DNA from 3 places in the Streptomyces sp. NPDC028635 genome. Region 2 is predicted to be linked to each of the others. Evidence: riboswitches for the same ligand, from Rfam matches in the RefSeq annotation. Region 2 holds a riboswitch; each other region holds the start of a gene.
The links. A riboswitch is a leader RNA that binds a small molecule or an ion and turns the genes downstream of it on or off. The one in region 2 is predicted to bind cobalamin.
Positions count from the first base shown of each region.

Region 1: another riboswitch for cobalamin. It lies ahead of AB0E88_RS28895 (cobalamin biosynthesis protein); the one in region 2 lies ahead of AB0E88_RS25995 (HoxN/HupN/NixA family nickel/cobalt transporter).
Region 3: another riboswitch for cobalamin. It lies ahead of metE (5-methyltetrahydropteroyltriglutamate--homocysteine S-methyltransferase); the one in region 2 lies ahead of AB0E88_RS25995 (HoxN/HupN/NixA family nickel/cobalt transporter).

Region 1 is NZ_JBEZWX010000036.1:54,189-64,401, forward strand. It holds gene AB0E88_RS28870 (cobyrinate a,c-diamide synthase) at 1-90, opposite strand, end outside; gene cobO (cob(I)yrinic acid a,c-diamide adenosyltransferase) at 84-683, opposite strand; gene AB0E88_RS28880 (putative cobaltochelatase) at 683-2,695, opposite strand; gene cobN (cobaltochelatase subunit CobN) at 2,692-6,345, opposite strand; gene AB0E88_RS28890 (cobyric acid synthase) at 6,342-7,850, opposite strand; gene AB0E88_RS28895 (cobalamin biosynthesis protein) at 7,847-8,788, opposite strand; cobalamin riboswitch at 8,894-9,031, opposite strand; gene AB0E88_RS28900 (hypothetical protein) at 9,166-9,387, opposite strand; gene AB0E88_RS28905 (inorganic phosphate transporter) at 9,422-10,213, opposite strand, start outside.
Region 2 is NZ_JBEZWX010000028.1:78,569-88,781, forward strand. It holds gene AB0E88_RS25960 (LuxR C-terminal-related transcriptional regulator) at 1-1,213, opposite strand, end outside; gene AB0E88_RS25965 (DUF6445 family protein) at 1,395-2,057, opposite strand; gene AB0E88_RS25970 (carboxypeptidase regulatory-like domain-containing protein) at 2,173-2,892, opposite strand; gene dnaK (molecular chaperone DnaK) at 3,078-4,997, opposite strand; gene AB0E88_RS25980 (DUF4142 domain-containing protein) at 5,208-5,918, shown strand; gene AB0E88_RS25985 (glycoside hydrolase family 13 protein) at 5,915-7,558, opposite strand; gene AB0E88_RS25990 (metalloregulator ArsR/SmtB family transcription factor) at 7,644-8,003, opposite strand; cobalamin riboswitch at 8,142-8,330, shown strand; gene AB0E88_RS25995 (HoxN/HupN/NixA family nickel/cobalt transporter) at 8,359-9,459, shown strand; gene AB0E88_RS26000 (nucleoside hydrolase) at 9,456-10,213, opposite strand, start outside.
Region 3 is NZ_JBEZWX010000031.1:3,447-13,659, forward strand. It holds gene AB0E88_RS26785 (hypothetical protein) at 178-720, opposite strand; gene AB0E88_RS26790 (hypothetical protein) at 1,857-2,075, opposite strand; gene AB0E88_RS26795 (DUF2199 domain-containing protein) at 2,276-2,464, shown strand; gene AB0E88_RS26800 (chitinase) at 2,783-3,997, shown strand; gene metE (5-methyltetrahydropteroyltriglutamate--homocysteine S-methyltransferase) at 4,249-6,567, opposite strand; cobalamin riboswitch at 6,733-6,955, opposite strand; gene AB0E88_RS26810 (FUSC family protein) at 7,215-9,389, opposite strand; gene AB0E88_RS26815 (glutathione-independent formaldehyde dehydrogenase) at 9,703-10,213, opposite strand, start outside.

The DNA of each region.
Region 1 (10,213 bases), on a different contig from region 2:
GAACGCGGCCATCAGCCCCGTGGCGACGGTGGTCTTGCCGCTGCCCGAGGAGGGCGCGGCGACGACCAGCCGGGGAACGGACATCACCACTCGATGCCCCTCTGGCCCTTCTGCCCGGCGTCCATCGGATGCTTGACCTTGGACATGTCGGTGACCAGGTCGGCGAAGTCCACGAGCTTCTCCGGCGCGTTCCGCCCGGTGATCACCACGTGCTGGGTGCCCGGCCGGTCGCGCAGCACGTCGATCACCTCGTCGGTGTCGACCCACCCCCAGTGCATCGGGTAGGCGAACTCGTCGAGCACGTACAGCTGGTACGTCTCGGCGGCCAGGTCCCGCTTGACCTGCTCCCAGCCCTCGCGGGCCTTCTCCTCGTTGTCCATCTGCGCGTCGCGCTGGACCCAGGACCAGCCCTCGCCCATCTTGTGCCAGTCGACGGTGCCGCCCTCGCCGGAGGCGCCGAGGACGCGCAGCGCGTTCTCCTCGCCGACCTTCCACTTCGCCGACTTGACGAACTGGAACACCCCGATCGGCCAGCCCTGGTTCCAGGCCCGCAGCGCCAGTCCGAAGGCGGCCGTCGACTTGCCCTTGCCGACGCCGGTGTGCACGACGACCAGCGGACGGTTGCGGCGCTGACGGGTCGTCAGGCCGTCGTCCGGTACGACACTCGGCTGTCCCTGCGGCATTACGCGGCCCTCCTCGAAGTCCCCTGCACGTCCTTGACCAGCCCGGCGATCGAGTCCGCCCGCAGCTCGTCGAGCGTGACGGCGCTGCCGCCCAGATCGGCGGCGAGCTGCCCGGCGAGCCCGAGCCGCACCGGCCCCGACTCGCAGTCCACGACCACCGAGGCGACCGAGTCGGCCGCGAACAGCCGCGCCGCCCGGCCGGCGAGCGCCACCGGCTCCGGGCCGCCCGTCGCCCGGCCGTCGGTCACGACCACGACCAGCGCCCGGCGCGCCGGGTCCCGCAGCCGCTCCACCCGCAGCACCTCGTGCGCCTTGAGCAGCCCGGCCGCCAACGGCGTACGCCCGCCCGTCGGCAGCGACTCCAGGCGCGCGGCGGCCGCGTCCACGGACGACGTCGGCGGCAGGGCCACATCCGCGGCCGATCCGCGGAAGGTCACCAGCCCCACCTTGTCCCGCCGCTGGTAGGCGTCCAGCAGCAGCGACAGCACGGCACCCTTGACCGCGCTCATCCGCTGCCGCGCCGCCATCGACCCGGAGGCGTCCACCACGAACAGCACGAGGTTGCCCTCACGCCCCTCGCGGGCCGCCTGCCGCAGATCGTCCCGGCGGATCACCAGCCCCGGCCCGGAACGGCCCCGCGCCCGCTGGTGCGGGGCCGCCGCCTGCACGGTCGCCGCCAGGTGCAGCTTGGTCAGCGCACCCTGCGGCCGGCGCGCCCCGGTGGTGCGCCCCTGCTCGGTGCGCGCCCGCGAACGCCGGCCGGAGGCACCCTCGCCGATCCCGGGCACGCTCAGCACCTTGGTGCGAAAGGGCTCGGAGGCCCGTGCGGCGGGCTGCTCGGCCGCCCCCGCGCCCGACGGCTGCGGCTCACCGCCGTCGCCCTCCTCGGGCCGCGCCCCGGTGTCGCCGCCCTGCGGACCGGCGTCGGGGGACGGCTGCCCGCCGCCCCCACCGGGACCGTCGGGGCCGGGATCGGGGTCAGGGTCGTCGTCGGGGGACTCGCCGGAGAACTCCTCCAGCGTCCGGTCGAGCTTGTCCTCGTCCAGGCCGGGCGCGTCGAAGGGGTTGCGGCGCCGCCGGTGCGGCAGCGCCAGCAGCGCCGCCTGCCGCACGTCCTCGGCGAGCACGTCGGTCCGCCCGGCCCACGCGGCCAGCGCGGTCGCGGTGCGGGCCATGACGATGTCGGCGCGCATGCCGTCCACCTCGAACGCCGCACAGGTCGCCGCGATCTGCCGCAGCGCACCGTCGCCCAGGCGCACCTGCGGCAGCAGCGCCCGCGCCGCCGTGATCCGCTGCCGTACCGCGCTCTCCTCCTCTGCCCAGCGCGTCGCGAAAGCGGCCGGGTCGGCGTCGTACGCCAAGCGCCGCTTGACGACCTCCACCCGCTGGTCGGGCTCACGGGAGGCGGCGACCTCCACGGTCAGCCCGAACCGGTCGAGCAACTGCGGCCGCAGTTCGCCCTCTTCCGGGTTCATGGTGCCGACCAGCAGGAACTTCGAGGCGTGCCGCACGGAGACGCCCTCGCGCTCCACGTAGGAGGCGCCCATCGCCGCCGCGTCCAGCAGCAGGTCGACCAGGTGGTCGTGGAGCAGGTTGACCTCGTCCACGTACAGGATGCCGCGGTGCGCGTCGGCGAGCAGGCCCGGCTCGAACGCCTTCACGCCCTCGGCGAGCGCACGCTCGATGTCGAGCGCGCCGACCAGCCGGTCCTCGGAGGCGCCGACGGGCAGTTCGACCATGCGGGCGGGGCGCGCGACGCCCGCCCCCGGCTCGTGCGGGCCGTCCGGGCAGGACGGGTCCGGGGCCGCCGGGTCGCAGGAGAAGCGGCAGCCGGCGACGACGTCGACCTCCGGCAGCAGCGCCGACAGCGCGCGCACGGCCGTCGACTTCGCGGTGCCCTTCTCGCCGCGCACCAGCACCCCGCCGACCGCCGGCGAGACGGCGTTCAGCAGCAGCGCGAGCCGCAGGTCGTCCTGGCCGACGACGGCCGTGAAGGGAAAGGGGGTGGTCACTTCTCGTCGCCCTCCAGGTCGCCTTCCAGCTCCAGATACGCGGCGCGCAGCCGCTCCAGCGTGTCCGCGTCCGGCTCCGCCCACAGGCCGCGCTCGGCGGCCTCCAGCAGTCGTTCCGTGATGCCCCGCAGCGCCCATGGGTTGGACTTCTTCATGAAGTCCCGGTTCTCCGGGTCGAAGACGTACTCGGCGCTGAGCTTCTCGTACATCCAGTCGTCGACCACGCCCGCCGTGGCGTCGTAGCCGAACAGGTAGTCGACGGTCGCCGCCATCTCGAAGGCGCCCTTGTAGCCGTGCCGCCGCATGGCCGCCATCCAGCGCGGGTTGACCACGCGGGCCCGGAACACCCGGTGCGTCTCCTCGCCGAGCGTGCGCGTCCTCACCTGGTCGGGGGTGGCGCTGTCCCCCACGTACGCCTCGGGGTTGGCGCCGGTCAGGTGCCGGACCATGGCGACCATGCCGCCGTGGTACTGGAAGTAGTCGTCGGCGTCGACCAGGTCGTGCTCACGGGTGTCGACGTTCTTCGCGGCGACCGCGATCCGCTTGAACGCGGTCTCCATGTCCCCGCGCGCCGCCCGCCCGTCGAGCCCCCGCCCGTAGGCGTAGCCGCCCCACACCGCGTACACCTCGGCGAGGTCGGCGTCCGAGCGCCAGTTGCGGGCGTCGATCAGCGGCAGCAGACCGGCGCCGTACGCGCCCGGCTTGGAACCGAAGATGCGGGCCGTGGCCCGGCGCCGGTCGCCGTGCTCGGCAGTGTCCGCGTCGGCGTGCGCCTTGACGTAGTTGCGCTCGCCGGGCTCGTCCAGCTCCGCCACCTTGCGGACCGCGTCGTCGATCAGCGCCACGACGTGCGGGAACGCGTCACGGAAGAAGCCGGAGATGCGGACCGTGACGTCGATGCGCGGCCGGCCCAGTTCCTCCAGGGGCACCACCTCGAAGCCCGTCACGCGGCGCGAGGCCTCGTCCCAGACGGGACGGCAGCCCAGCAGCGCCAGGATCTCCGCGATGTCGTCGCCCTGCGTGCGCATCGCGGACGTGCCCCACACCGTGAGACCGACCGACTTCGGGTACTCACCCGTGTCCTGGAGATAGCGGGCCACGAGCGAGTCGGCGAGCGACTGCCCGACCTCCCAGCTCAGCCGCGACGGGATCGCCTTGGGGTCGACCGAGTAGAAGTTCCGGCCGGTCGGCAGGACGTTGACCAGACCGCGGGTCGGCGAACCGGACGGCCCCGCGGGGACGTAACCGCCGTCGAGCGCCTTCAGGATGTGCCCGATCTCGTCGGTCGTCCGGGCGAGGCGCGGCACGACCTCCGTGCACGCGAACTCCAGCACGGCTACGGCGTCGGGCAGTTCGGCGCCGAGGACGTCCCTGAGCAGACCGCGGCTGAGGGAAGCGTCCCAGCCGCGCTCCTCCATGCCCTCCGCGATCCGCCGGCACAGCTGCTCCAGCAGGTCGATCGCGTCGGACGCGGTGCGCGCCGGGCCGTCCACCAGGTCCGTCAGCTCCACCGGCACCTTCACCGGGGCACCCGGCTCGCCCAGCAGCTCCTTCTCGACCAGCCCGAAGTGCGCCGCGAGCGAGGCCCGCAGGCCCGGCAGGGCGTTCGCCTGCCCGCCCCACACCTGCGAGGCGCGCAGCACCGCCAGCACCAGGTTGACGCGCGGCTCGGCGACCGGGCCACCGCCCAGGACGTGCAGGCCGTCGCGGATCTGCACGTCCTTGATCTCGCACAGATAGCCGTCGATGTGCATGACGAACTCGTCGAACTCTTCGTCGTCCGGCTGCTCGTCCACATGCAGGTCGTGGTGCAGCTCGGCGGCCTTCACCAGCGTCCAGATCTGCGCGCGGACGGCCGGCGCCTTCGCCGGGTCCAGGTCGGACACCAGCGCGTACTCGTCGAGCAGCTGCTCCAGCTTCGCCAGGTCGCCGTAGGTGTCGGCGCGGGCCATCGGCGGTACGAGGTGGTCGACGACCGTGGCGTGCCCGCGCCGCTTGGCCTGGGTCCCCTCGCCGGGGTCGTTGACGATGAACGGGTAGATCAGCGGCAGGTCACCGAGGACGGCGTCGGGGGCGCACCCTCCGGACAGGCCGAGGCCCTTGCCGGGCAGCCACTCCATCGTGCCGTGCTTGCCCATGTGCACGATCGCGTCCGCGCCGAAGCTGTTGTCCAGCCAGCGGTAGGCCGCCATGTAGTGGTGGGACGGCGGCATGTCGGGGTCGTGGTAGATCGCGATCGGGTTCTCGCCGAAGCCGCGCGGCGGCTGGATCATCACGACGACGTTCCCGAACTGCAGGGAGGCCAGCACGATGTCGTCGCCGTCGACGTACAGGGAGCCCGGCGGCTCGCCCCACGCCTGGAGCATGGCGTCCCGGAGCTCCGGGTCCAGCGTGTCGAACCACGCGCGGTAGTCCGCCAGCGGCACCCGCGCGGGGGCGGAGGCCAGCTGCTCCTCGGTCAGCCACTCGACGTCGTGGCCGCCGGCCTCGATCAGCCGGTGGATCAGCTCGTCACCGCCGGAGGGGTACTCGGTCAGCGCGTACCCGGCGTCCCGCAGCGCGTCCAGCACCCGCACCGCCGACGCGGGCGTGTCCAGGCCGACGGCGTTGCCGACGCGGGAGTGCTTGGTGGGGTAGGCGGTGAAGACCAGCGCGATCTTCTTCTCGGCGTTCGGCTTGTGCTTCAGCCGGGCGTGCCGCACGGCGATCCCGGCGACACGCGCGGCCCGCTCCGGGTCGGCCACGTACACCGGGACCTCGTCCGGGCCCTGCTCCTTGAAGGAGAACGGCACGGTGATCAGCCGGCCGTCGAACTCCGGGATCGCGACCTGCATCGCCGCGTCCATGGGGGACAGGGCCGCGTCCGACTCCTCCCAGGCGCTCTTCGACGAGGTCAGGCAGAGCCCCTGCAGCACCGGGACGTTCAGCTCGGCGAGCGCGCCGATGTCCCAGGCCTCCTCGTCGCCGCCCGCCGACGCCTGCGAGGCGTGGGTGCCGCCGGCCGCGAGCACGGTGGCGACCAGCGCGTCGGCCCGCGCGAGGAGGTCGTACAGCCCGGCGTCCGCACCGCGCAGCGAACCGCAGTACACGGGCAGCGCGTTGGCGCCCTGCGCCTCGATCGCCTCGCACAGGGTGTCCACGAAGCCGGTGTTGCCGCTCAGTTCGTGGGCGCGGTAGAAGAGCACGCCCACGGTCGGACGCCCGTCCCGAAGCGCGTACGAGCCGTGGACGCCGTACTCCGGCATCTTTCGCGGCTCCTCGAAGCCCTCACCGGTCAGCAGCACGGTGTCCGACAGGAACCGCGACAGCTCCAGCAGGTTCTCGGGGCCTCCCTCGACCAGGTACCGCAGCGCCTCCGCGACCACGCCGGCCGGCACGCTCGACTCGGCCATCAACTCCGCGTCCGGCACGGCCTCGCCGCCCAGCAGCACCGTCGGGACACCGGACGCCTTCAGCGCGGCGAGCCCGTCCTCCCAGGCGCGCTTGCCGCCCAGCAGCCGTACGACGGCCAGGTCCGCGCCCTCGAGCAGGCCCGGCAGTTCGGCGGCGACGTCGACGCGGGTGGGGTTGCCGATCCGGTAGTCCGCGCCGGAGGCCCGGGCCGCCAGCAGATCCGTGTCGGCGGTCGACAACAACAACACTGTGCTCATGCGGGCGCTCCCGGTGGAATGAAAGGCAGTCCTTGCGGCGCGCCGGACTCGATGAGCCGCCACAGCGCGTCCGTGTCCGCGTGCTGTTCGATGAGGTCGCCGAGCCGGTCGAGCTGCTCCTCGCGCAGCGCGGCGAAGGAGGTGTCCGGCGCGGGCACGAAGCGGCGGCCCGCGGCGGCGGCCACCTCGCGCAGGAAGGCGCGGCGGAAGCCGTCCGACTCCAGCGAGCCGTGCCAGTGCGTGCCCCACGTCTGGCCGACGCGGCAACCGTCGAGGAAGGGCTCCCCGCCCGTCACGGAGGCGACCCCGTGGTGGATCTCGTACCCCTCGACCCGTTCGCCGAGGGCTTCCCCGACCGGCCGGGTGAGGGTCTTCTCGCGGGCGAAGCGCACGCGCACGGGCAGGACGCCGAGCCCGTCGACCGCTCCGGCGCGCGACTCGACCTCGTCCTCGATGTGCTCGCCGAGCACCTGGAAGCCGCCGCAGATGCCGAGGACCGGACGGCCTTCGGCGGCCCTGCGCACCAAGGCGTCGGCGAGTCCCCGCTCCCGCAGCCACTGAAGAGCCCGGACGGTCCCGCGCGTGCCCGGGATCACCACGAGGTCCGCGTCGGCCAGCTCCTCCGGACGGTCCACGAACCGCACGACCACGCCCGGTTCGGCGGCCAGCGCGTCCACGTCGGTGAAGTTGGACATCAGGGGGATCGCGCAGACGGCGACCCGCAGCACGTCCTCGCCCACGGGCGGGGAGACGGACGACTCGCGGACGGTGCCGCGCAGGGAGACCCGCAGGCCGTCCTCCTCGTCGATGCCGAGCCCGTGCCGGAAGGGCAGCACGCCGAAGGTGTGGCGGCCCGTCAGGCCGTGCAGCATGTCCAGGCCCGGCTCCAGCAGGGAGACGTCACCGCGGAACTTGTTCACCAGGAACCCGGCGACCAGTTCCTGGTCCTCGGGCGAGAGCAGGGCGACGGTGCCGAAGAAGGACGCGAAGACGCCCCCGCGGTCGATGTCGCCGACGACGAGCACGGGCAGCCGCGCACCCCGCGCGATGCCCATGTTCACGATGTCGGTCCGGCGCAGATTGATCTCGGCCGGCGAGCCCGCCCCCTCGCAGATCACCGCGTCATACGTGCCCCGCAACTCGGCCAGGCACTCCAGGACCGTGCCGAGCAGCTTCTGCTGGCGCCCGCCGTGGTAGCCGCGCGCGCTCAGCTCGCCCACCGGCTTGCCCAGCAGCACCACCTGGCTGCTCTGTTCACCACCGGGCTTGAGCAGCACCGGGTTCATCAGCGCGGTCGGCTCGATCCGGCAGGCCTGGGCCTGCATGGCCTGCGCCCGCCCGATCTCGGCGCCCTCGCGGGTGACGAAGGAGTTGAGGGACATGTTCTGCGCCTTGAACGGCGCCACTTTCACGCCCTGCCGCACCAGCCACCGGCAGATGCCGGCGGTCACGACGCTTTTCCCGGCGTCGGAGGTGGTGCCGGCGACGAGGAGACCGCCGTTCATCGATCACGCCCCTTCCCGATGAGGCGTGCGCCCGCGCACACGCCGAGCGCAAGCCAGCTCACGCGCCGGGACAGCCGTACCGCCCGGCGGATGTCGTGGGGGGTGACGGCGCGTCCCCGCCCGTTCAGCACGGGCCGGTGCTCGACCCGTCCGCCGTACGACAGGGTGCCGCCCAGCCGCACGCCGAGCGCGCCCGCGAAGGAGGCCTCCACGGGGCCCGCGTTGGGGCTGGGGTGCTTCGCCGCGTCCGCCCGCCAGGCGCGCACGGCACCGCGCCGGTCCGGGCCGGTGAGCACGGCGAGGACGGCGGTCAGCCGGGCTCCCGGCCAGCCGGCCACGTCGTCGAGGCGGGCGGAGGCCCAGCCGAAGCGCCGCAGCCGCGGCGACCTGTGACCGACCATCGCGTCCAGGGTGTTGACCGCCCGGAACCCGAGCAGCCCCGGCACCCCGCCGACGGCGCCCCACACCAGGGCGCCCACGACGGCGTCGGAGGTGTTCTCGGCGACCGACTCGACCACGGCCCGGGCGATCCCGTCGGCGTCCAGCGCCTGCGGGTCCCGGCCGCACAGATGGGGCAGCCGGGCCCGCGCCGCCTCCACGTCACCGGCCTCCAGAGCGCGTCCGATGGCGCCGGCCTCGCGCGCCAGCGAAGTCCCCCCGACGACGGACCAGGTGGCGGCGGCCGTGAGGGCGAGGGAGGCGGCGGGGGAGCGGCGTACGCAGCGGGCGGCGACGGCCCCGAGGGCGACGGCGCCGCCGGCGCAGACAGCGGTGTGCAGGGCGCCCCAGCCGCGGTGGTCGCGCCACAGGGTGCGCTCGACGGCGCCCGCGGCGCGGCCGAACACGGCGACCGGGTGACCGCGGCGCGGATCACCGAGGAGGAGGTCGCCGAGGAGGCCGGCGGCGGCGCCGTACGCGAAGACGCGTTCGGCTCGCACGGGGCTCAGCCGGCCGTGGGGTCGGCTGGAACGTCGCTGATGGGCCTGGTCCTCAACCGGCAGCCGCACATGGCGTCATGTCCTCACTCAGGGTGTCCGCGCCCTGGTTCGAAGGAGATCGGCGGTGAGAGTTCCTGGCTCCCGGGGTCGTTCAACCCCGGTGACAGTGGCGGGACCGCGCCGGACTTCCACCGGCTTCCTCTCCTGCCGCCGCAACTTGGCCCCGGCAGTCCACCACGGCTGTTCGAGGGCCGTCAACTTGCCCTTGACCTGGGACGGAGGAGTGTGGGCAGGCCCACACGGAGGGAACCTGCCAGGTCACAACGGAACGCGGGGTGCCGCTCGGGCACCCCGCGTCGTTGAGTGGTGAGGCCGGGTCAGGCGACGATCAGGCTGATGCCGTACGCCACCGCCGCCGCGCACGCCGCGAAGCAGGCGTACGCGCCGGTGACCGCGAGGGCGGCCGAGCCGCCCTGGGCCTGGGCCCGCTCGCGGCGGGACAGACCCATGATGCCGAGGGTGAACAGGGCCACCAGACCCACGGTGACCACGAGGCTGACACCGAAGACGGAGCCGAGGGCCGACCAGTCGATCTTCATGCTGCTTCTCTTCCTTCGTACCCGAAAGCGGCGGTCAGACGGCCGGGGCCGGGTTCGCGGTGGCCGGCTGCTCCGCCGTCGCGGCGGCCGGAGCGGGGATGGTGGCCATCAGGTCGTCTGTGACGGCCGGGCCGGCGGCCGGAGGCGGGGTCACCGCGGCGATCGCGGTGGTGACCACGCCGGCCGGCTCCTCCTCCACGGCGTTGACGTTGGTGTGGTCGACGACCTCGCGGCGGGAGATCTTCCAGATGCCGAAGCTGGCGGACACCAGGAAGACGGCGACCAGCGCGGTGCCCCAGGCGCCGAATCCGGTGACGTACTCGGCGAGCGCGCCGACCAGCGCGGCGGCCGGCAGGGTCAGGCCCCAGGCGATGAACATGCGGGTCGCCGTCGACCAGCGGACCACACCGCCCTTGCGGCCCAGGCCCGCGCCCATCACCGAGCCGGAGACGACGTGCGTGGTGGACAGCGAGAAGCCGAGGTGGGAGGAGGCGAGGATGGCGGTGGCCGCGCTGGTCTGGGCGGCGAAGCCCTGCTGCGGCTGCATGTCCGTCAGGCCCGTGCCCATGGTGCGGATGATGCGCCAGCCGCCGATGTAGGTGCCGAGCGCGATGGCCAGGCCGGCGGAGAGGATCACCCAGGTGGGCGGGTCGGAGTCGGGCGCGATGGCGCCGCCGGCGACCAGGGCGAGGGTGATGATGCCCATCGTCTTCTGCGCGTCGTTGGTGCCGTGGGCGAGGGAGACCAGACCCGCGGAGGCGATCTGGCCGGCCCGGAAGCCCTTGTCGGCCGCCTTGCCGTCGGCCTTCTTGCCGAGCGTGTACGA
Region 2 (10,213 bases):
ACGCCAGCCACAGCGCCCGCGAGGCCCGCGCGGGGCTCGCGCAGCCGTACTCCAGGGCGGCCCGCACATCGGCGGCGTCCCGCCGTACCGCGCGGTGCAGGGCGACCTGGGACGGCCCGACGAACTCGTCCCAGAACCGGCCCGCGAGCCGTTCGTGGCGCGCGAAGTGCCGCTCGGCGACAACCTCGTGGCCGTCGGTCAGGGACAGCCGTCCCCGCCCGTACTCCCGGATCGTGTCCAGCAGCCGGTAGCGCGCCGCGCCGCCGTCCTCGTCGACGCGCTGCACGACCGACTTGTCGACCAGGGCCACCAGGGTCTCGACGACCCGTTCGGCGGGCAGACCGCCCCCGGCGCAGACCTCCTCGGCCGCCGCCAGGTCGAAGGGGCCCGCGAAGACGGACAGCCGCGCCCACAGCAGCCGTTCGGGCGCGGTGCACAGCTCGTGCGACCAGTCGATGGCGGTGCGCAGGGTCTGGTGCCGGGTGAGCGCGGTGCGCCGGCCGCCGGTGAGGATCTCGAAACGGCGGTCGAGCCGGGCGACCAGCTCCGCGAGCGGCAGGGCGCGCAGCCTGACCGCCGCCAGCTCCAGGGCGAGCGGAATGCCGTCGAGCCGGTCGACCAGGGCGAGGGTGCGCTCCCGGTCCGCGTCGGTCACGCCCTGTCCCGCGGTGACGGCGGCGGCCCGCTGCAGGAACAGCTCCACCGCGTCCTCGCGGGGCAGCGGAGCCAGGGTCAGACAGTGCTCGCCGGGCACGTCCAGCGGCTGACGGCTGGTGGCGAGGACGCTCAGCCCGGGCGCCTCGCGCAGCAGGATGTCGCAGAGCGCGGCACAGGCGTCGAGCAGATGCTCACAGGTGTCCAGGACGACCAGCATCCGCCGGCCGCGCAGATGCTCCACGACCGCGTCCAGCGCGCTCATGCCGGACTGCTCGGGCAGCTCCAGCACCCCGGCGAGCGTCGCGGGCACCAACTCCGCGTCGTGCAGCGCCGACAGCTCCACCAGCCGGACCCCGTCCGCGTACCGCGCGGCCGCCTCCCGGGCCGCCCGCAGCGCCGTACGGCTCTTGCCGACACCGGCGGGCCCGACCAGCGTGACGAGCCGAGCCTGCGCCAACGCCTCTTCCAGCGCGGCCAGTTCCGCCGCGCGTCCCACGAAACCGGTGACCTCGGCGGGCAGTTGTCCGCCGCGCCGCTGTCCGAATCCGAATCCCATACGACCCCCGTGCGGTCCTGCTGCCGGAACTCGTCACAGCGTAGGGATGGGGATGCGCAGCGTCGCTGCCATACGTCCGCACACCGCCCGGTCGGAGGACGCACGACACCTAGGTGTCACCCGTAGCGGTGCTGTCGCTCGTACAGCCGTCCGAGGGGTGATGTGGCGACCGATGTGGACGTCACGCCATCCAGAAGAACACCGCCGTCATGCGCTTCTCCTCCAGCGCGATGCCGTGGTAACCGGTCGCGCTGTGCACGAGGTTGGCGTGGTAGAGCAGCAGCCGGTTGTACCGGTGCGGCACGGTCACGTCCTCCTCGAAGGCGTCCGGCGCGACGAACCGTGTCCCGAGGGCCTGGACGAGATTGGTGTGCGGCGCCTGCACGACGTTCCCGCCGAGCCGCCCGCCCGGCAGGGACTGCCGGTAGAAGGCGGTCCCGCACCCCTTGGGCACGGTGGGATTGAGGTACAGCACGGCGGCGTACCGGCACAGCGCCCGGGAGTCGGTGTGCGGCCGGGGCTCGCTCTCGCCCTCCCCGACGACCTGCACACAGTTGTGGTTGAGGGTGCCGCCGCCCGGCGCCTGCTGCACCCACAGCTCCTTCGCCCCGGTCGCCTTGCGCACGAGCCTCTCGACGACCGCCAGCTCACCCGGTTCCAGGCCGGGCATGGTGCGCAGCCCGGGCCAGCTCTCGGAGGTGTACGGATAGCCCTTGACCCAGTCGTCCCTGCCCAGCACCCGCTCGCGCACCGCGTCGGGATCGGGCAGGACGTCGTCGAAGACCCAGTAGTCGCGGCCCTTGGTGGGCTTGCGATACGGCAGGACGGGCAGCGGCACGGACATGCGGCCGAATGTAGGGGCGGCCCGGCTATGGACTCTCCCGGGGAAGGGTCAACACTCCTGGACGAAAGGTCAACGTTTCCCCAACACGCCCGTCCTGTCGTGCCGTTACGGCCCCTTACGTCACCGTGATCCGGATCTGCTCGCTCGCCGCGCTGACCCCGTTGAAGGTGGCGGTCGCCTGGAGCCGTCCGGCGCCGGACGGCAGATCGGTCCCGGGGACGCACCACCAGGTGCCGTCGGCGGCGGCGGTCGTCGAGCACACCTCGTTCTCGTCCTGGTCCCGGACGCTGACCTGGGCGCCCGGGTAGGCGGTCCCGGCGGTCCGCGGCCGCGAGCCGAGCGGGACACCGGCCAGCGGCTGCGACAGCGTCGGCTCGGGCAGCCCCACCGTGACCGAGCACGCCCCCTCGTCCCGGCGGCCGCCGCCCGCGTCGGTGACGACCATCGCGCACGCGCTGAGCCGGGTCCCCGGCACGGCGTCGGCGGGAACGGAGAGCACGAACGGGAACGTCCGTCCGGACCACGGACCGGCCGCCGTGGTGCCGGTGAACGTGTAACTGCCGGTACCGCCGTCGGAGGCGACGGCCCCCCGGTACCCGCCGTCGGCCAGCGGCGTACCGGTCACCGCGGCGGGCTCCGAGACGGTCAGCGTCAGCCGGGACCCGGCGCCCAGAGCGGGACCGCCGTACCCGGCGACCTCCAGCAGCCCCTGCCGGCCGGGAACGATGGTCACCGAGCCCCACAGCTCGCGCTCCCGGGCCCCGGCGGGGGACTGGACGAGGACGGTCAGAACGAGAGCTGCACAGCAGCCCAGCGAAGCGAGGGGGCGTCTCATGGTGGCGCGATCTCCCTGAACGAACGGGTGTCGACCCCCCACGCCGAGTGTCCCGGCCGGACACGACGCACGCCGCGCGTTGTACCCCCGTCCGGGTGACGGGCCCGCAACGGCCACCGCAGCCCACTCGGGGGCGCCGGGAACTGCGCGACCGGCCCCCGCCCACCCGCGGACGACGAACGTCCTCAGCCCGCCTCCCGCTTGTCGTCGTCGACGATCTCCGCATCCACCACGTCATCCTCGGCCGGACCACCGGAGCCACCGCCGGAGGCAGCACCACCGGAACCACCGCCGGACGCAGCGCCACCACCGGAGCCATCCCCGCCGGAGGCAGCGCCACCGCCGGAGGCATCCGCGCGGCCCCGCTCGTACATGGCCGTACCGATCTTCTGCGCCGCCTGAGCCGCCTTGTCCACCGCGGCGCGGATCGCCCCCGTGTCCTCCCCCTTCAGCGCCTCCTTCAGCTCGGCCAGCGCCTCCTCCGTCTCCCTCCGGGCGTCCGCCGGGATGTTCTCCGGGTTGTCCCGGATCAACTGCTCCGTCCGGTAGAGGAGTTGCTCCCCCTGGTTGCGGGTCTCCGCCGCCTCGCGCCGGCTCCGGTCCTCCTCCGCGTGCTGCTCGGCCTCCCGCACCATGCGGTCGATGTCGTCCCGCGGCAGCGCGGAGCCCCCGGTGACGGTCATCTTCTGTTCCTTGCCGGTGCCGAGGTCCTTCGCGGAGACGTGCATGATCCCGTTGGCGTCGATGTCGAACGCCACCTCGATCTGCGGCACCCCGCGCGGCGCGGGCGGCAGTCCGGTCAGCTCGAACATGCCGAGCTTCTTGTTGTACGCCGCGATCTCCCGCTCCCCCTGGTACACCTGGATCGTCACCGACGGCTGGTTGTCCTCCGCCGTCGTGAAGATCTCCGCACGCCGCGTGGGAATGGTCGTGTTGCGCTCGATGAGCCGGGTCATGATGCCGCCCTTGGTCTCGATGCCGAGCGAGAGCGGGGTGACGTCCAGCAGCAGGACGTCCTTGACCTCCCCCTTGAGCACACCGGCCTGCAGCGACGCGCCGACCGCCACGACCTCGTCGGGGTTGACGCCCTTGTGCGGCTCCTTGCCCGCCAGCCCCTTCACCAGCTCCGTCACGGCCGGCATCCGCGTCGACCCGCCGACCAGCACCACGTGGTCGATGTCCTTGACGGAGATCCCCGCGTCCCGCACCGCGTTCTGGAAGGGCCCCTCGCAGCGCTGCAGCAGATCCGCCGTCAGCTGCTCGAACTGCGCCCGGGTGAGTTTCTCCTCCAGATGCAGCGGCCCCTGCGCGGAGGCGGTGACGTAGGGCAGGTTGATGCTCGTCTCCGTCGACGAGGACAATTCGATCTTCGCCTTCTCCGCCGCCTCCCGCAGCCGCTGCACGGCCATCTTGTCCTTCGACAGATCGACGCCGTAGTTGTTCCTGAACCCGGTGACGAGGTGGTCGACGATCCGCTGGTCCCAGTCGTCGCCGCCGAGGTGCGTGTCGCCGTTGGTCGCCTTGACCTCGATGACACCGTCGCCCATCTCCAGCAGCGACACGTCGAACGTGCCGCCGCCGAGGTCGAAGACGAGCACCGTCTGGTCGTTGCCCTTGTCCAGCCCGTACGCCAGCGCCGCCGCCGTCGGCTCGTTGACGATCCGCAGCACGTTCAGGCCGGCGATCTCCCCGGCCTCCTTCGTGGCCTGCCGCTGGGCGTCGTCGAAGTACGCGGGCACGGTGATCACGGCGTCCGTGACGTCCTCCCCGAGGTACGCCTCCGCGTCCCGCTTGAGCTTCTGCAGCACCCGCGCGGAGACCTCCTGCGCGGTGTACCGCCTGCCGTCCACGTCGCCGCTCTCCGGGAACCGCCAGGAGTGGTCGCCCACATGCCGCTTCACGGACCGGGCCGTGCGCTCCACGTTCGTCACCGCCTGCCGCTTGGCGACCTCCCCGACGAGCACCTCGCCGTTCTTGGCGAAGGCGACGACGGACGGGGTGGTGCGGGCGCCCTCCGTGTTGGTGATGACGGTGGGCTCGCCGCCCTCCAGGACCGCGACCACCGAGTTCGTGGTGCCGAGATCGATTCCGACCGAACGCGCCATCGGGCTCTCCCTTCTCGGGTGCCGTAGCTGCCGGGGCTGCGGACGTGACCTCACATACCTGCATAAAACGCGAGCCGACCGCCGTCAAGGAAGATTTTTTACGGCGCCGCCCGAACACAGACGCCCCCGGCCGCGTACTCCTGTGCGTCCGACCGGACGACGACAGGAGGCATGGTGCGACTCTCGCGGACCGCGACGGGAACCCTTTTCGTGGGCGGTGCCCTCGGCCTGACCCTCGTCGCACTCGCCTATCCCGCCATGCTGGGCCTGCAGACGGTGTCCAGCGACACCTCACGGGTGATCGCCACCACCCAGTGGGGGCCGCTCACGGAAGGCGACCGCGACTTCGTGGTGAAGGTGCGAGCGGCCGGCCTGTGGGAGTACCCCGTGGGTCAGATGGCCCTGAAGAAGAGCACCGACAAGGCAGTCCTCACGGCGGGCCGGCACCTCATCGACGGGCACGCGGCCCTGGACATCACCTGCCGCAGGGTCGCTCCGATGCTGAACATCACGCTGCCCAACCTGCCCAGCCCCCAGCAGCAGGGATTCGTCGCCACCCTCAACGCGGACAGCGGCCGGCAGTTCGACTCGGACTTCGCGAACATCCTGCGGATCACACACGGCTCGATCTTCAACACGATCGCGAAGATCCGCTCCACGACGAAGAACACGCTGGTGCGCGCGCTGGCCGACCAGGCCAACGACACCGTCCTCGACCACATGACGGTCATGGAGAAGACCGGCCTGGTCAACTTCGACCAGGCCCTCTTCCAGCAGACCGCCCCACCGAAGCTGCCCTCGAGCGACGTCACGCCGCCGCCCCCCGCCGGGGGCCAGCCGCAGGTGGTCCTCACCCCGCCGCCGAACCCGACGTCCGTCCCGGTCCCCCTGCCCGGCGACCCCTCCCCGACGGTGCGCTAACCCAGCCAGACCGTGGTGCCCGGGCCGAGCCGGCCGTCCTCCAGCGGGGCACTGGCGAGCAGCACCTCACCGGGCGGCAGCGGCACCGCGCGCTCCGACAGGTTGGCGACGCACCGCCAGCCCTGGGACCGGGCGAAGGCGAGCACACCGGCCGGGACGTCCTCGGCCCACCGCAGCTCCTCGCCCTCCGCCAGCTTGCGGCGCAGTCTCAGCGCGGCCCGGTACAGCTCCAGCGTCGAGCCCTCCACCCCGTCCTGCGCCTGCACGGCGTACGACGCGAAGGACGGCGGCTGCGGCAGCCAGGCGCCGCCCGCGCCGAAGCCGTACGACGGGCCGCCGGTCGTCCACGGCAGCGGCACCCGGCAGCCGTCGCGGCCCTTGCGGACATGGCCCGTCTGCTCCCAGATCGGGTCCTGGAGCACCTCGGCCGGCAGCTCGGCGACCTCGGGCAGCCCCAGCTCCTCGCCCTGGTAGAGATACGCCGAGCCGGGCAGCGCCAGCATCAGCAGCGTCGCCGCGCGGGCCCGGCGCAGCCCGGCCGCCGGGTCGATCCGGGGCGCGTGGCCGCCGGACAGCAGCCAGGCGTTGTCGTCGGTGCCCGGCGGCAGCATCAGCCGGGAGGCGTGCCGGACGACGTCGTGGTTGGACAGCACCCAGGTCGCCGAGGCGCCGACGGCCCGCGCGCCGGCCAGCGACGCGGTGATGACCTCGCGCAGCGCGTCCGCCTGCCAGGGGGCCTGCAGATACTCGAAGTTGAACGCCTGGCCCAGCTCGTCCGGCCGGGCGTACAGCGCGCGGCGCTCGCCCGGCACCCATGCCTCGGCGATGGCCGCGCGGGGCGGGGAGTAGGCGTCGAGGAGGCGGCGCCAGTCCCGGTAGATCTCGTGCACCTCGTCGCGGTCGTAGAAGGGATGGCTGCCCGGGGGCAGCACCGTGAGGGCCGCCTCGTCGCTCAGTTCGGGCGCGCCGAGGTCGCGCAGCGGCTCGGACAGGTCCTTGGCCAGGGCGTGCGCGACGTCCACCCGGAAACCGTCCACGCCGCGGTCGGCCCAGAAGCGCAGGGTGCGCCGCAGGTCGGCGCGGACCTCGTCGTCGGCCCAGTTCAGGTCGGGCTGCTCACGGGCGAACAGATGCAGGTACCACTGCCCGTCCGGCACCCGCTCCCAGGCGCTGCCGCCGAACACCGACTGCCAGTCCGAGGGCGGCAGCTCCCCCTCCGCGCCACGCCCCTCGCGGAAGACGTACCGCTCCCGGGCGCGCGAACCGGGCCCGGCGCGCAGCGCCTCCTGGAACCAGGCGTGCCGGTGCGAGGTGTGGTTGGGGACGATGTCGACGACGACCTTCAGGCCGAGCCGGTGCGCCTCGGCGACCAGGGCGTCGAAGTCGTCCAGGGTGCCCAGGCGCGGGTCCACGGCGCGGTGGTCGGCCACGTCGTAGCCGCCGTCGGCGAGTTCGGAGGGGTAGAACGGGCTCAGCCACAGCGCGTCGGCGCCGAGCGCGGCCAGATGGGTCAGGCGGCCGGTGATGCCGCGCAGGTCACCGAGCCCGTCGCCGTCGGCGTCGGCGAAGCTGCGGGGATAGACCTGGTAGACGACGGCCTGCCGCCACCAGGCGGGGTCGCGGGAGGAGAGATCGGGCACGCGGTCTCCGTTCGCCGGTTCGGGCACGACAGGGAGATGACTGTCCACTTCGCCGCCCGGGGGAACGTGTCCGCGTCCGCCCGGGTCAGGCGCCGTCGGCGGTGCAGCGCGCGAGCAGTGTCCGTACGTCCGGGTCGACCACCCGGTAGCGGACCACCCGGCCCTGCTTCTCGCCCGCCACCGTGCCCGCCGCCCGCAGCAGCCGCAGGGCCTGCGACACGGCCGGGTCGTTCATGCCGGTCGCGATGGCCAGGTCGGACACCGCGAGCGGGCCGGTGCGGTGCAGGGCGAGCAGGAGAGCGAGCCGGTTGGGGTCGGCGAGCAGCGAGAAGCGGTCGGCCCAGGCACGCACGTGGGCGGCGTCGCCGATGGCGGCGATGGCGTCACAGACACGGTGACCGTCGATGGTGCGGCGGTCGGCGCGGTCGTCAGGCACGAGGTGCATGCCCGCATTCTCCCGCCCCCGGTCGGCCCGCCGCCCACGGGCCCGCACGACCGGGCGGCCCGCCCCCTCCGCGATCTCCGCTCTGTGATCTTGGATACCTGCTCAGCTGTGCAGCTATGCAGGAGACCCTCCGCACCCCTACCGTGGGCGGGCCGTGGTGTTCGGGAAGCCGGTGAGAAACCGGAGCGGCCCTCGCCACTGTGATCGGGGAAGTTCTCGTCCCGTCCGGTTCACGCCGGGCCACTGGTCTTCAGGACCGGGAAGGCAGGGACGGCGGACGCACCAGCCCCGTCAGCCAGGAGACCGGCCACGGCAGCTCACGAAGTGATCCACGAGGTGCTGGAGCGTGAACCGGATGACCCTGCCCGACCCTGCCCCGACGACGCCCGCGAACGCCACCTTCAAGTGGCGCCGCGAGGACACCGTCAAAACCGCCGGACTGCTGGCCGCCATCGCCGCCCTGCACGTCGCCGCCTTCGGGATCCTCTTCCTCCTCGTGGTGCCGGGCCACTACGAGGTCGGCTCCAAGGCCTTCGGCATCGGCCTCGGCGTCACCGCCTACACCCTGGGCGTACGGCACGCCTTCGACGCCGACCACATCGCCGCCATCGACAACACCACCCGCAAGCTGATGGCCGACGGCAAACGCCCGGTCTCCGTCGGTTTCTGGTTCGCGCTCGGCCACTCCAGCGTCGTCGTCCTGCTGGCGCTGCTGATCGCGGGCGGCACCTCCCTCGCCGGGAAGGTGATGAACGAGGGCTCGACCACCCACCAGGTGCTCGGCTTCCTCGGCACGACGATCTCCGGCACGTTCCTGTATCTGATCGCCGCGCTCAACCTGGTCGCCCTCTTCGGCATCCTGAAGGTGTTCCGGGCGATGCGCGCGGGGACGTACGACGAGCGGGAGCTGGAGGCGCACCTGGACTCGCGCGGGTTCATGAACCGCATCCTGGGCCGCCTCACCAAGTCGGTCTCCCGACCCGGCCAGATGTACCCGCTCGGCTTCCTGTTCGGCCTCGGCTTCGACACGGCCACCGAGGTCACGCTGATGGTGATGGCGGGCTCCGGCGCGGCGGCGGGCCTGCCCTGGTACGCGATCCTCTGCCTGCCCCTCCTCTTCGCCGCCGGGATGAGCCTGTTCGACACCCTCGACGGCACGTTCATGAACTTCGCCTACCAGTGGGCGTTCTCCAACCCGGTCCGCAAGGTGTTCTACAACCTCGCCATCACCGGCCTGTCCATCGCGGTCGCCTTCGTGATCGGCACCATCGAGCTGGTCGGCGTCCTGCACGACAAGTTCGGTCTCGACGACGGCGTCACCGGCTGGATCGCCGGCATCGACCTGGACAACGTCGGCTACCTCATCGTCGGCCTGTTCGTCCTGGTGTGGGCGGCGGCCCTGACGTACTGGAGGCTGGCCAGGGTGGAGGAACGCTGGACGGCCTCGGCCGACTAGCGTTCGACCGTCTCCAGGTACAGCTTCACATAGCGGTCGACGTCGACCTCCAACGCCACGTCCACCAGCGGCTGTTCACGGGCGCCCTCATGGATCTCGGACTCGCCGGGGCGCGGGCGCCGGTCGACGATCGTCTGCCCGCGGCCCGGGCCCGGGGCCAGCGACACCTCCACCGGCAGCAGCCGCGTCGTCAGGCCCGCCGGATCGGCGACCGCGCACACCGCGCCCGCGTCACCGAGGCCGCCCGCCTCCTCCGCCTCGGGCTCGCCGCCCTGGGTGGTGGGCCGGTGGGCGAGCAGCTCACCGGCCAGCCGGGTGCCGGGCTCACCGCTCGCCCGCATCCGGTGCACATCGGTGCCCGGCACGACCACCCGCATGAACACGTCCAGCCCGTACATGGTGATCGGCACCCCCGCGGTCAGCAGGATCGCCGCGGCCTCCGGGTCGTGCCAGACGTTGAACTCCGCGACCGGCGTGGCGTTGCCGGAGGCGACCGCACCGCCCATGAAGACGATCCGCTCGATGTTGCGGGTCACCTCGGGATGGGTGCGCAGCAGCAGTGCGACGTTCGTCAGCGGCGCCGTCGGGATCAGGGTCACCGGCCGCTCGCTCGCGAGGATCTCGCGGCGCAGCAGCGTCACCGCGTCCACGTCGGCGGGCCGGCGCCTCGGCGCGGGCAGCCCCAGGTCGCCCATGCCGTCATGACCGTGGACGTGCCGCGCCGACCGCGCCGGCTCGACCAGCGGACGCTCGG
Region 3 (10,213 bases), on a different contig from region 2:
CGGCGGACCGGTTCAGGACGGCGGCCATCTCGTCCTCGGGCAGGGCAGGATTGGCGCCCGCGCTGGAGGCCAGTTCTGGGACATGAAGCGCTTCGCGGAGGCGGTGGAGCGGGATGCGCGGGTCGCCGACCGCTGCCTGGCGTGTCCGGACCGCGGGGTCACGGCTGAGCCGTTCGATCAGCGCGGGTGTTGCGGCCGGATCCCGGACGGCAAGCCGCCGGTAGTTGCCGTCCGGGTGATTCGCGTAACGCGCGGCGAGACCTTACGGGGGAAGCGGGGGTGAGTCTCCGCCATCCAGGCGGAGAAGGTGCCGCCGAGGCGTGCGAACACGCGCATCAGGACCTCCTCCGGGGTGTCGGGGTGGTGCATACTCAAAAGAACTTCCACCAGTGGGTCCTTGGTGCGTGCGAGCAGGCGCACGAGATCGGGTGGCAGGTGTGGGCTCTGGGCGGCGCTGCGCTGGAGCAGTGGGTGGGCGGAGGTGGCGGCCCGGCGCAGCACATCGGGGTGGGCGAGCCCGTCGCGCACCCACTCGACGTTCCCCCGGTCGGAGGCCCCGACTGTGAAGTCGATCGTCATGCGCTGCGTCTCGCCGGGTTCGAGTCTGAGGGAGACCGCGAGCCGTACGGCCTCGTCGGGGTCCACGGTGAGCTGATGCGCGAGGTCCGGGGGCAACGACGGGTTCTCGGCGAGGGCGGCCAGGTGCGTCCGCTCGGCCACGCATCGTTTCGTTCGGCGTCGGCGCGGTGCAGGAGTCCGCGGCGCAGCGCCTCGGCGGCTGACTTCGGATCGCGGAGGAGTGCGGCGGTGACGCGTGCGTCCCGTCGGCATTCCCACAGTGCGGCGGCCTGCCTCACCTCAGGGTCGGGGTCGGCAAGCAGCGCTGGTCGCTCGTCCGAAGGCAGCTTCTCCCATGCGAGCGCCGCCCTTCGGCGCGCTGCCGGATCGCGGTGCGTGGCCAAGGAGGCCACGAACGACGGCGCGAGATGGGGTGAGTCCAGCAGGGCCGTTCGTACGAAGGAGTCCGGGTCGTCGAGCAGGCGTGCGCACACGTCGTCCGGCAGCGGCGCGACCGTTGTCCGCGGGTCACGTTCCTCGGGTCCGTACGCCAGAGCGGCCCGCACCCTGGGGGAAGGGTCGTCCACGAGCCGGGCCCGGTGCGCGGGCTCGGCCCTGGTGCTCATCGCAAAGTTGATCCGGGTGCCCGGGTTCGGGTGATCCAGGATCACCGCGACGGCTGACTCGGGAAGTCCTGCCCGCTGCACGGCATGACACGGCGGACCGTCACCGCCATCGAAGGCGAGCAAGCGCAGCAGCAACGGTGTCGGCAGCGCCGGGTTGCGGGCGACTCCGTCCAGCGCGGACGCGTAAAACGCTCCCATGAGTCCCCCCAGCCCTGCGTCTCCGTCGTTCCAACCCACGACCATGTTCCCCCGCCCCTCAGACCGTCCGGCTGCCGGGCCGTCATGATCGGCCGCCTAGGCCCCAGCCGTCGTCCGGCTCGACGGCGCGGCAGGCCGGGTACACGACCAAGGCGTGTGGCACGTGTCGCACGGTGAACCCCAGGCAGCGCGAGCAGTACCCGACCTGGTTCGGCCGGCACCCGAGGAGCAGCGCCGCGGTGGCCCGCTCGGTGGTGGGGTCGATACGTCGGGGCGCATCGTGCATGCTCACGACGCTACGACGCTGCCGTTCTCATTGCCCGGGGACACCGCCCGGACAGCTGGCCGCACCCGCCTGGCGGGCGGCCGCGGCAGACCGCTGCCTCCCTGCGGCCGCTGATACGAGCGCATGCCCTTCGAGCCATCCCATCTGCAACCACAAGCACCTGGTAGATCAGTGTGTTCCGCGCAGGGTCAGGAGGCGGCTCGCCCATCGCGGGCGCGATGACCGGCTGCGTACAGCGCGGCTGCGGCCGACGTGCGCCGGCCGTCCCAGTGGGGGTGGAAGAGCACCTGGCCCGACAGCTTCACGAGTCGTCTGCGCAGCACGGTGCGCTGCTGGGCCGCGAGCTGGCGGTAGGTCGCGTGCCACTCGTCAACCGCCCGGGCGAGGTCATCGGGAATCGGTCGCATGGCTTAATTCAATCATGTGTTCGATTTACTTCGCTCGTCGACACCTGCCCGGTGCGTCGGTCATCGGCAGCGACGACGTGTCCTCCTCGGGCGTCTGGTTGTCGCTCAGCCCAGAGAGCTTCTCCGGTCCGGGGATCTGTGGGACGTTCGGCCGCGAGGCCTAGGCGCCGTACTTCGGCTGGCTCACCACCGACCTGCCGATCCACCCGGCCGCGACCCTCAACCTCAAGACGCACGTCCACACCCGCCCGATCGGCGAGCGCCCCTTCGTCGGGCTTGAGCCCACCGACCGCCCCCTCGCCGTCGAACAGCGCAAGGGGATCATCCTGGACCGCGTCCGGGAGACCGCGGAGGCTGTGCTCCACTCCGGCGACGGCCCGAAGCAGTGATGGCAGTGGTGGGCTCCGTAACGCCCCTACCGATCGGGCCGACCGGCTTGAGCTGCAGAGCCCGGAATTTGCGGTGTGGGCGTCGGGGAAGGTGGGGCGGTTCGCTGGATGGCGGGCGTGCTGCGCGCAGATGCAGGGCGGTGTGGATGGCGGTGCCCAGTGGTTCGGCGGCCCGCAGAGGGATGCGCCCCCTAGGTAAAGGAATCGCATGGTCTAGTCCAAAGGGAGATTTGGTCTAGTCCAACTTATTGACGTGACCCCAACACCTCCCGGAGCCTGGGGCGACTTCCCCTCCTCACCCGCTCCGGGAGGCACTTCATGAGACCCCTTCGGGCCTGTCTGGGCGCGGCGGCGGCCGTCACGCTGGCCGCCGCCGGCACGACCGCCCTCGTCGCGGGCAGCGCCTCGGGCGCGCCCACCGCGCTCGACAACCGCTGGTATGCCGCTGCCCCTTATCTGATGCCGCTGGACAACGATCCGCCGGATGCGGCCGCCATCATGGACGCGACCGGCCTCAAGGCCTTCCAGCTCGCTTTCATCCTGGCCCCGAACGGCGGCGGGTGCTCGCCGACCTGGGGTGGCACCGCCCCTGTCTCCTCGGACACGGCCGTGCAGTCGGTGATCAACACGATCCGAGGCAAGGGCGGCGACGTCTCCGTCTCCATCGGCGGCTACGGCGGCACCAAGCTCGGCCAGGCATGCTCCGACCCCGCCTCCACGGCGGCGGCCTACCAGCAGGTCATCACCAAGTACGGGCTGCACGCCATCGACTTCGACCTGGAGGAGCCGGAGTACGAGAACACCGCGGCCATCCACAACGAGATCGGCGCCGCCAAGATCCTCCAGCAGAACAACCCCGGTCTGTACGTGTCCGTGACGACGGCCGGCACCGCGGACGGCACCGGCTGGTTCGGCAAGCAGATGCTGCTGGAGGCCAAGTCGCAAGGATTCACCCCGAACAACTTCTCGATCATGCCGTTCGACGGCGGCTTCAACGGCGCGGCGAGCCAGACCAGCGCGCTGACCAACTTCAACTCGGTGCTCCAGTCGACCTTCGGCTGGGACCAGGCGACGGCCTACGCCCACGAGGGCTTCTCCGGCATGAACGGCCGCAGCGACACGGGCGAGATCTTCACGCAGGCCGACTTCCAGACGGTGCTGGACTACGCCACCAGCCATCACATGGACCGCTTCACCTTCTGGTCGTTGAACCGCGACCGGCAGTGCAGCCCGCCCGACAACGGCGGGCGTACGTCCGGCACCTGCTCGAGCGTCGCCCAGAACCCCTGGGACTTCGCCGCGTACTCCGTGAAGTTCGCGGGCGCCACCCCGCCGACCACCCCGCCCGGCCCGACTCCGACTCCGACGCCGACCCCCACCTCCTGCAAGACGGCGTGGAGTTCGTCGGCGGTGTACACGGTGGGGAACGAGGTCTCCTACGGCAAGCACAACTGGAAGGCCAAGTGGTGGACCCAGAACGAGGTGCCCGGCACCTCGCAGTGGGGTCCGTGGCAGGACGAGGGCGCCTGCTGAACAGTTGGACGTCCGAATGTGCACCCTCTCGGGTCACCAAGGGCAAGGGCCTCGCCGGTGACTGCCCGGGCCGGGGCTCTCACGTCGGCCCGGAGTGCCCGTCCGCACCGCACGGTGGTGACGGAGGTGTGGAGCATGACTAGCGATGCCGCCGGCTGTGGTTGACCACCCCGAACGGCTCCCCGCGGTGGGGCCGCTCCTGCAGGGGCCGGGGCACCAGTGGCGCCCCGGCCCCGCGGGTATCGGGCGGGTCAGGACCCGGACAGTTCCCCGCGGACGGTGCGGGCGGCGGTGACGAGGTTCTCCAAGGAGGTGCGCGTCTCGGGCCAGGCGCGGGTCTTCAGCCCGCAGTCAGGGTTCACCCAGAGCCGCTCGGCAGGGATGGCCCTGAGGCCGGCGCGCAGCAGTTCGGCGGCCTCCTCGGCGCTGGGGACGCGAGGGGAGTGGATGTCGTAGACGCCCGGCCCGGCCTCGCGCGGGTAGCCATGGGCGGCCAGCTCGCGGGCGACCTGCATGTGCGAGCGGGCGGCCTCCAGGCTGATGACGTCGGCGTCGAGGTCGTCGATGGCCTGGACGATGTCCCCGAACTCGGCGTAGCACATGTGGGTGTGGATCTGGGTGTCGGGCCGCACGCCACCGGTGCTCAGCCGGAACGCCTCGGTCGCCCAGGCCAGGTAGGCCGGGTGCTCCGCGGAGCGAAGCGGCAGGGTCTCGCGCAGGGCCGGTTCGTCCACCTGGATGACGGACGTGCCGGCCGCCTCGAGGTCGTTCACCTCGTCACGCAGGGCGAGGGCGACCTGGCGTGCCGTCTCGCCGAGCGGCTGATCGTCACGTACGAACGACCAGGCGAGCATGGTGACCGGGCCGGTGAGCATGCCCTTGACGGGGCGATCGCTCAGTGACTGCGCGTAGGACGTCCAGCGCACGGTCATCGGCTCGGGCCGGGAGATGTCGCCGGCGAGGATCGGCGGACGGACGTACCGGGTGCCGTAGGACTGGACCCAGCCGTGCTGCGTGGCCAAGTAGCCGGTGAGCTGTTCGGCGAAGTACTGCACCATGTCGTTGCGCTCGGGCTCGCCGTGCACCAGGACGTCGATGCCGGTCTTCTCCTGGAAGGAGATGACCTCCTGGATCTCGGCCTTGATGCGCTCCTCGTAATCGGCGGTGCCGATGCGGCCGGCGCGCAGGTCGGCGCGCGCGGTACGCAGTTCGCCGGTCTGCGGGAACGAGCCGATGGTGGTGGTCGGCAGCAGAGGCAGGCCGAGGTGCGCGCGCTGGGCGGCTCTCCGCTGGGGGTAGGGCTGGGACCGGCGGGTGTCGGCCTCGGTGACGGCGGCGGCGCGTGTGCGCACCATCGGGTCGTGGGTGATGGGGGAGCCGGTCCGGGAGGCCAGGTCGGCGCGGTTGGCGGCGAGTTCGGCGGCGATCGTGTCCGTGCCCTGGGCGAGGCCCTTGGCGAGGGTGACGACCTCGGCCGTCTTCTGCCTGGCGAAGGCGAGCCAGCGCAGGATCTGCGGTTCGATGTCGCGCTCGGCCGCCGCGTCCAGTGGCACGTGCAGGAGGGAGCAGGAGGCGGCCACATCGACCCGGTCGGCCAGCCCGAGCAGGGTGCCGAGGGTGGACAGGGACTTCTCCAGGTCGTTGACCCAGATGTTGCGGCCGTTGACGACACCGGCGACCAGCCGCTTGCCGGGCAGCCCGCCGACGGAGGCGAGAGCCTCCAGGTTCCCGGCCGCGGACTCGGTGAAGTCGATGGCGAGGCCCTCGACCGGCGCCTTGGCCAGCACCGGCAGGGCGTCGCCGAGCCGGTCGAAGTACGAGGCGACGAGCAGCTTGGGCCGGTCGGTGAGGGCGCCGAGGTCGCGGTAGGCGCGGGCGGCGGCGTTCAGTTCGGCCGGGGTGCGGTCCTGGACGAGGGCCGGCTCGTCCAGCTGGACCCACTCCGCGCCGGCCGCGCGCAGGTCGGCCAGAATCTCCGCGTAGGCCGGCAACAGCCGGTCCAGGAGGGTGAGCGGTGCGAAGTCCGCCGCCACGCCCGGCGCGGGCTTGGCGAGCAGCAGGTAGGTGACGGGGCCGACCAGGACGGGACGGGGAGTCAGACCCACGCCGAGGGCTTCTTTCAAGTCCGCGACCTGCTTGCCGGAGTCGGCGGTGAAGACGGTGCCGGGGCCCAGCTCGGGGACCAGATAGTGGTAGTTGGTGTCGAACCACTTGGTCATCTCCAAGGGCGCGGTGTCCCGGGTGCCGCGGGCCATGGCGAAGTAGCCGTCCAGCGCGTCGGCTTGGAGGGCGGCGCGGTGGCGGTCGGGGATCGCGCCGAGCGCGACCGTGGTGTCGAGGACGTGGTCGTAGTACGAGAAGTCCCCCGTCGGGACTTCGTGGATGCCGGCGTCGGCGAGCTGCCGCCAGTTCGTGCGACGCAGCTCGGCAGCGGTGGCCCGGAGGGCGTCGGCGCTGACACGACCCTTCCAGTAACCCTCGATCGCCTTCTTCAGTTCCCGGTTCGGGCCCTGGCGTGGGTAGCCGTACACGGTGGCCCGTGCTGCCGAGGCTGCGGACTTGGTGGTCACGGAGATCTCCTTCGCGAGATGAATCCCTGAGATCCCGGGTACGGGACGAGAGCGCGAAGGGGTGACGAACCGGACGGCACGAAGCGTGCGCGGCAAGGCACGGTCGTCCGCCTGGTATGTACGCCGACCCGCCCTCGAGGTCACCGGGATGTCCGCGCACGAGTGGTTCGCGCGCGGGCAGATGGCAGGTCTTCGGACTCGCGGGCACGTCTCGTCGTACGAGACACCTAATGGCCGTCGCTTCCCAGGCCCGGTACCTCGGACCCAGTGCGTATGACGGCGGTCGTTCCCGCTCACCGCTGCGGGGCAGTCCCGGATTCCCACCGGGTTCCCTCTTACGACGCATCCCGCCTGGCGGACGGGGCGAACCAGCTGCACCCGCCACCTTACGGGTTCTCCGTGCGGGAAGGCAGCGCGACCTCCGTCATTCGGCCATGGCGACGCGAACGCCGAACCGAGAACGCACGGCGGGAAACCCCGCACACGCGCTTCCCGCCCTTCCCCTGCAACGCCGCGCCGGACCGTCGACGCTGCGGTAACCCCTCAGTCCGATCGAACCAGGCCCTCGATCCTGGACGTAGCTGTTGCAGCGGCCGGTCTTCCGGTCGAGGAGCCCGACTCCACGGCTCTAGGCGGCGCCGGCGTCGTCACCCACCCCGTTGCGCGGGCCCTGTTCCATCACCTTCCGCAGCAAGGGTCGCTCGCACCCGTTGCTCCTCGCGAGCAGAGCCGACGTCCCGTTCCAAAGGTGTGCGGCTCACGGCTGTCGCGAGGTCCTCCAAGGCCCGTTTTTGTAGTTCCGCTTCGCGCCGCACGACCGGGCTGCCATGGTCCGCGGCGTCATCCCACGCGTGGAGCGCCTCTTCCACACGGCTCCAGTCCGGATTCCGGTGCTCGCGCACGGCGACTGCTGCCTTCGAGGTGTCCGTCTCCAGGGCCTGGGCGAATCGCTCCGCCTCGGGGAGGGAACGGCTGTCGGCCTGCGGGACGTGGCTCTCCATGAGCATCGCCGCCCGGCCGAACCCCTTGAGCGCCTCCTGCGCCTCCTGAGCCTCGCGCGACGTCAGGCCCCTGGGGCGGACCGGTTCCTGCCGTGCCCGGTCGTACGCCTCCTGCCACGCGGCACGTGCCTCCCTGCTCTCCAGCAGTGCCCGGCGCATGTCGGCGTGACGCTCCCGGGTCGGTTCGGCCAGGTCGCGGAGCACCGCGGCCGCGTAGCGGCCGTTGGCGGCGAGCCAGTCCGCGAGCCGGCCCGGCAGTCGAGGTGTCTCCCAGGCGGGGAACACCACGTACGCCAGCATGGCCAGGGCCCCGCCGAGCAGGGTGAGCACCACCCGCTCCAGGACTGTCTGCTCCCATGCCTCGCCGCCCATGCCGAGCAGGAAGACGACGTACGCGGCGGTGAAACACTGGGTATAGGCATAGCCGGTACGGTTCAGCGTGTACGACAGGCCCGCCGAGACCACGGCCAGCGCGCCGGACACATGGGCGTCCGGGCCCATCGCCCGCACCGTCCCGGTGGCGAGCGCGACGCCCGCCAGGGTCCCGGCGAGCCGGGCCACCGCACGCGCGTACGTCCGGTGGAAGTCCGGCCGCATCACCATCACCGAGGCGATGGGCGCCCAGTAGCCGTGCCCCAGTGGCAGCCGGGCGGCGATCAGATAGCCCAGCGTGGCCACCGCCGCCAGGCGGACGGCGTGCCGGAACACGGGCGAGTCCAGGCGGAGCTCACGGCGGACCGCCCGGACGACGACCGGGACCAGCCGGTGCATCGTCGGGCGCATCAGGAACTGGGCGCCCGCGGGGCCGGTCGGCGTGGGCGTCCTCCCGCTCGCGCATCCGCTCCCCGCGATCTCCAACGCCTCGCCGAGCAGTTCCACGAGCCGCTCGGCGGCCTGCCGCGCCGGGCCCTCCAGCACCTCGTGCTCCTCGTTGATGCGCAGGACGTCCTTGCTCTCGGGCCGTACCTCGGCGGGAATGCCGCGGCGGATCGAACGGGCGGCCGCATCCAGGACGTCGGCGGCCGCGTCGAGCAACTCCCGGGCGCGGTCCCGCCCGGGTCCCTCCGCCGGGGCGCCCACGTCCGGGTCGGCGAGCGCGGCGACCACCGGCCGAACGCGCTCGGCGAGTCCCCGGGGGCCGTGCAGGGCGGGGGGACGGGTGCGAGCCTGGGACGGCGTCACGGCAGCCGCGTCCCGGGCCGTCATCAACGGCTCCGGGTCGAACGGGGCGGTCGGGTCGTGCCGCAACCGGCGCGCGTAGTCCGCCACGGCGGCCAGGGCGTCGGCGAGCGCGTCACGGTGCGCTCCCCAACGCCGGATCGGGAACAGCAGGATCAGCAGGGCCTGCGTCACGCCCCCGAGTGCGATGACCCCGGCGTGCTCCAGGGCTCGTCCGGTGCTCGTGGGCAAGGTGATGGTCACCAGCATGCTGCCCACGGTCGTCGCTGCGACGATCCCGGTGGTCGTTCCGACGGCCCACGCGATTCCCGCCGCGAACGCCCATACGGCCAGCAGCGGCAGGAACGTGACGAGTCGCCCCGCCGCCAGGTAGCCCACAAAGGTGCTGAGCGCCAGGCCCGCGCCCGCGCCCAGCGCGACCACCTTGCGTGGACGCCAGCTGCGCTGGAAGACGGCCCCACCCGCGGAATAGGCGCCGAGGGCGGCGGACGCGGCATACGCGGGGGAGACCAGCCACAGCATCGGCCCGATCACGATCGCCACCCCAGCGGCCGTGCGCAGCGCGAGCAGGGGCTCCAGTCGCGTCTCCTCGATCCTGAGACCGGATCGCACGACCTCCCCGAAGGCCCGCAGCCAGGTCACCGGTGTTCGCCTGTCCGGAATGCCCTGCCGGGCCGGGTCGTTCTGGTGGGCATGCCGCAATCGTCGCGCACGGCGGCCTCCCATATGACCCGTCGGCCGGCCGGCGGCCGCAGCCGCTGGAGGTGATGCTGCCGCTGCGGACACTGATGAGTGTCTGCCGTCCGTCCTCCGGGCCGGAGCGCGGACAATCGTCGTTGGGTCAAATCCGGCCGGAGCGCGGCGATTTGACCCAGGAACGTCGGGGGAGGCAGATCACCGCCCGTCCCCCGCGGACCCGTCCAGGGGAGACACGGGGCACGGAGGCCCCGGTCTCTTACCGCTTGTGGCCGTTGCCGTGTCCGTCGGGATGAAGGACCACCTTGGTCCAGCCATCGTCACGGGCGTCGAAGTGCTCGTACGCGGTGGGGGCTTCGTCCAGGCCGAGCTCGTGGGAGACGACGAAACTCGGCTTCGCCTTCCCGCCGGCGATCAGGTCCCGCAGGGCCCGGTTGTACCTCTTCACCGGCGCCTGCCCGGTCCCCATGTGCTGGCCCTTGAACCACATCATGCCGAAGTCGATCGGAACCTTGCCCTGTGCCTCCAGCTCGCCCTGGGCCTCCTGGCCGCCGGGGTCCTGGGGCAGGAACACGCCCACCACACCGATGTGGCCCGTGAACCTGACCGTGTCGATCAGGCCGTTGAGCGTGAGGCTGGCGTCCTCGTGCCCCTGGGGGTCGTGTGCCTGGTAGCCGACGCATTCGCAGCCGTTGTCGGCGCCCAGACCGAGGGTGGCCTCCTTGACGACCTCCGCCGGGTTCTGCTCGGCGGTGTTGATCGGGATGGCT